2 regions of the Actinoplanes friuliensis DSM 7358 genome follow, and region 2 is predicted to be linked to the other one. Evidence: predicted binding sites of a transcription regulator. Region 2 holds the regulator's gene; the other holds the start of a gene.
What was found. The regulator HrcA, encoded in region 2, represses chaperone genes, less so after heat shock. The targets are predictions, from matches to a motif close to GGTTNGCACNCTCNNNNNGAGNGTGCNAACC.

Region 1: groL (chaperonin GroEL) is a predicted target of HrcA. The motif match lies at 1,461-1,491, and genes of this name have one in related genera.

Annotation. Positions count from the first base shown of each region.
Region 1 covers NC_022657.1:8,903,592-8,905,988, forward strand. The annotation lists gene groL (chaperonin GroEL) at 1-1,274, opposite strand, end outside; gene AFR_RS41090 (GNAT family N-acetyltransferase) at 1,613-2,137, shown strand; gene AFR_RS41095 (hypothetical protein) at 2,134-2,397, shown strand, end outside.
Region 2 covers NC_022657.1:1,716,695-1,719,091, reverse strand. The annotation lists gene dnaJ (molecular chaperone DnaJ) at 1-560, opposite strand, end outside; gene hrcA (heat-inducible transcriptional repressor HrcA) at 622-1,644, opposite strand; gene AFR_RS07940 (DUF4870 domain-containing protein) at 1,821-2,397, shown strand, end outside.

The DNA.
Region 1 (2,397 bases), 2.2 Mb from region 2:
AACGCGGTCTTGCCGGCCTGCACGAGCGCGACGCCACCACCGGGGACGATGCCCTCTTCGACGGCCGCCTTCGCGTTGCGGACGGCGTCCTCGATGCGGTGCTTGCGCTCCTTGAGCTCGACCTCGGTGGCCGCGCCGACCTTGATGACCGCAACGCCGCCGGCCAGCTTGGCCAGGCGCTCCTGCAGCTTCTCGCGGTCGTAGTCGGAGTCCGACTTCTCGATCTCGGCCCGGATCTGGTTGACCCGGCCCTGGATCTGCTCGGCGTTGCCGGCACCGTCGACGATGGTCGTCTCGTCCTTGGTGATGACAACCTTGCGCGCCTGGCCCAGCAGGGACAGGTCAGCGGCGTCGAGCTTGAGGCCGACCTCTTCGCTGACGACGGTCGCACCGGTGAGGATCGCGATGTCGTCCAGCATGGCCTTGCGGCGGTCGCCGAAGCCCGGGGCCTTGACGGCGACGGACTTGAAGGTGCCGCGCACCTTGTTGACGACCAGGGTGGCCAGGGCCTCGCCCTCGACGTCCTCGGCGATGATGATGAGCGGCTTGCCGCCCTGCATGACCTTCTCGAGGACGGGGAGCAGGTCCTTGACCGCGGAGATCTTGCTGTTCGCGATGAGGATGTAGGGGTCGTCGAAGACGGCCTCCATACGCTCGGCGTCGGTCATGAAGTACGCCGAGATGTAGCCCTTGTCGAAGCGCATGCCCTCGGTGAGCTCGAGCTCGAGACCGAAGGTGTTGCTCTCCTCGACGGTGATGACGCCTTCCTTGCCGACCTTGTCCATGGCCTCAGCGATGATCTCGCCGACCGTGGAGTCACCGGCGGAGATGGAGGCGGTGGAGGCGATCTGCTCCTTCGTCTCCACGTCCTTCGCGATCTTGGTGAGCTCCTCGGAGACAGAGGCGACAGCAGCCTCGATGCCCCGCTTGAGCGCCATCGGGTTCGCACCGGCGGCCACGTTGCGCAGGCCCTCACGGACCAGCGCCTGGGCCAGCACGGTCGCCGTCGTCGTGCCGTCGCCGGCCACGTCGTCGGTCTTCTTGGCGACCTCCTTGACCAGCTCGGCGCCGATCTTCTCGAAGGTGCCCTCGAGCTCGATCTCCTTGGCGATCGACACACCATCGTTGGTGATGGTGGGAGCGCCCCACTTCTTCTCGAGCACGACGTTGCGGCCCTTGGGGCCGAGCGTCACCTTGACGGCGTCGGCGAGCTGGTTCATACCACTCTCGAGGCCGCGACGAGCTTCCTCGTCAAATGCGATGATCTTGGCCATACGGCTGTGTCCTCCTGGACATTCGCGGCGCCTGGCCTGTCCGGCCCGCATTCCGCACGTTGAACTCCGTGGACGTCACCACCTGGCGATGTGACGTCCTCAGGTCGAGCCGGATAGCCCGCGACGACCGGTCCCGCACCCCGGCACCGATGGCGGTGCCGCAGCCGTGACCCCACCGTCCCGACCTGCTGGCACTCACCTGACGCGAGTGCCAACACCTTGTTTAGCACTCTGGTGGGGCGAGTGCAAGCAGAACGGACGCCTCCGGGACCCGCCCGCGAAGTCCCATATCGGCATCCTGGTTGCCCCTGCCGCGAGGACCGGGTAGCAAGGGCAGCATGACCAGCACACTGGCGCCGCCGCTCACCGTGCACCGGGTCACCCCCGAGGACGCGGCCAGGATGCGCGCGCTGCGGCTGGAGATGCTGGCCGACAGCCCGCTCGCCTTCCTCGAGACGCTGGCCCAGGCCGCCGCCCGGCCGCACGCGGACTACCGCCGGCGGATCGTGCAGGCATCGACCGGCGGCCAGCTGGCCCAGTTCGTCGCCGACCCGGGCGGGCGCCTGACCGGCCACGCGGGCGGCACAGTCCTGCCGGAGGAGCCCGGGGCCACGGTGGTCTTCGCGGTCTACATCACACCAGCGCAGCGCGGCACGGGTGTGCTGGGCCGGCTCGTCGACGCGGTCGCGGAGTGGTCACTCGCCATGGGCCGCCCCGAGCTGATGCTCGAAGTGGTCGTCGGCAACGACCGGGCGGTCCGGGCGTACGAGCGGCTGGGCTTCCAGGACACCGGCATCCGCGTGCCGCACCCCGTCGTCCCGGGGCTGAAGGAGCTTCAGATGCGCCGGCAGGCCGCGTCGTGAGCTGGGCGGCGTTCCGCACCGCGTTGACCGCGGTCAACGGCACCACGCTGGCCGGCCTCGGCCTGGCCGTGCTCTCCGGCGCCCGGCTCCGGCGTGCGCCCGGCGGCATCCTGATCGCCGAGAACTACCGCCACCGGATGCCACCCGCGACCTGCTTCACGGTCGGCTCGGTGATCATCACCCGGCGGACAGCCGACTGGCTGCTGCACGAGAGCCGCTCCGAGCTGCTCGCGCACGAGAGCCGCCACGCCGGGCAGTAC
Region 2 (2,397 bases):
CGGGAGGAGACGACCTGGCCGAGGAAGGTGCGCTGGACCGACTGGACCTCGCCGCGGCCGCCGCAGGTTTCGCAGGTGGCGAGGTGGGTGCCGGGGGCGGTGCCCGCGCCGGAGCACTGGGTGCAGAGGACTGCGGTGTCGACGGTGATCGGGGCTTCGACGCCGAAGGCTGTTTCGACCAGGTCGAGTTCGAGGCGGAGGATCGCGTCGGCGCCCGGGCGGGTGCGGGGGCGCGGGCCGCGGGAGCCGCCGCCGGCCGCTGTGCCGAAGAAGGCGTCCATGATGTCCTGGAAGCCCACAAAGGGGCCGGCGCCGCCGGGTGCTCCGCCGCCACCGCCTCCGGGGGCGAGGGGGTCGCCGCCGAGGTCGACTATCTGGCGCTTCTGGTCGTCGGAGAGGACCTCGTACGCAGCGTTGATGTCCTTGAACTTCTCGTGCGCTTCGGGGTCCGGGTTGACGTCCGGGTGGAATTGACGGGCCAGCTTGCGGTAGGCGCGCTTGATCTCGTCGTCGGTGGCTTCGCGGCTGATGCCGAGAATTCCGTAGTAGTCCTTGGCCACAGGGTTTCGAGTCCTCATGTCTGCCCCGCGCTGAGCGCTGGAGACCTTCGTCGCGGTTGCGTCAGTTTTGTGCCAGCAAATCGCCAACGTAGCGTGCCACGGCACGCACGGTTGCGATCGTGCCGGGGTAGTCCATCCTTGTGGGTCCGAGGACGCCGAGCCCACCAACGATCGTCGTGCCCGGTCCGTAACCCGTGCTCACCACGGACGCCGCCCGCAGGTTGTCGATCTCGTTCTCGTCGCCGATGCGGACCCGGGTGGTGCTGGGCTCGACCTCGCCGATCAGTTTCAGGAGGATGACCTCCTCCTCGAGCGCTTCCAGAACCGGCCGGAGCGTCCCCTGGAAGTCCAGCACGCCGCCGCGGGTGAGGTTCGCGGTGCCCGCGAGGGCGAGGCGTTCCTCACTGCGTTCGACGAGCGTCTCGAGCAGTACCGATGCCACACAGGCCATCGTGGTGCGCTTCTCAGGGTCGCACTCGTCGACCAGTGCCTGCACCAGCGGCGGGGTGTCGGAGAGCTTCTCGCCGTTGAGCTTGGCGTTTATCTTGCGGCGCATGTCGAGCACGTCGTCGGTCGCGGTGACGCCGGGCAGCTCGACCAGACGCTGCTCGACCCGGCCGGTGTCGGCGATCATGACGAGCATCAGCCGGGTCGTGGAGATCGGCACGAGCTCGAGGTGGCGCACCGACGAGCGGGCCAGGCTCGGATATTGCACGACGGCGACCTGCCGGGTGAGCTGGGCGAGCAGGCGCACCGTGCGGTGCACCACGTCGTCCAGGTCGACCGCGCCGACCAGGAAACGCTCGATCGCGCGCCGCTCGGCCGGGCTGAGCGCCTTGACGCGGGACAGCCGGTCGACGAAGAGCCGGTAACCGGCGTCGGTGGGCACCCGGCCGGCACTGGTGTGCGGCTGCCGGATGTAGCCCTCCTCCTCCAGCACCGCCATGTCGTTGCGGACGGTCGCCGGGGAAACCCCCAGCTGGTGCCGCTCGACCAGCGACTTGCTGCCCACGGGCTCCTGGGTCGCCACGTAGTCCTCGACGATGGCGCGGAGCACTTCCAGCTTGCGGTCATCGAGACTCATGTCGACCCTCCCCGCTCTCTGGCACTCCTTGAAGTCGAGTGCCAGTCTACGTCGCCGCCGCCCCGCGCGCGATGATCGGCCGTGAGTGCCTGCGCCACTTAGCCGACTGTCTATTCTCCGACCTCACTCGGGTGTTGCTCTCGCCTCGGTCGACCTGCGGTCCTACCGTGTGCGACATGACTGAACCGCCGCGCCCGCCCGGTGAGGGGAACCCCTCGGACCCCACCGCGCCCCTCAACCCCTATCCGGGTAACGATCCGGCTCCCGGATCGGCCCCGCCGCCGCCCCCGGCCTACGGCTCGCCGCAGCCGCCGACCTACGGCACCCCTCCGCCCACGTACGGCTCACCGCCGCCCAGCTCGGGCGCTGGTGGCTACGGCCCGCCGCCGTCGTCCGGCGCCGGTGGCTACGGCCCGCCGCCGTCGTCCGGTGCGGGTGGCTACGGTCCCCCGCCGTCGTCCGGCGCGGGTGGCTACGGCCCGCCGCCATCGTCCGGTGCGGGCGGCTACGGTCCCCCGCCCGGCGGCACCCCGTACGGCGCTCCGGGCGCCTACGGTCAGCAGCCCGGTGGCTACCCGCCGCAGGGTTACGCGCCGACCAACGACGACAAGACCTGGATCCTCGTCGCGCACTTCGGCGGCGCGGCCGGCGCCTTCCTCGGTGGTGGCTGCTCGGGCTGGATCGCGCCGCTCGTGGCGCTGCTGGCCAAGGGCAACCAGTCGCCGGCCGTGCGTGCCGAGGCGGTCAAGGCGC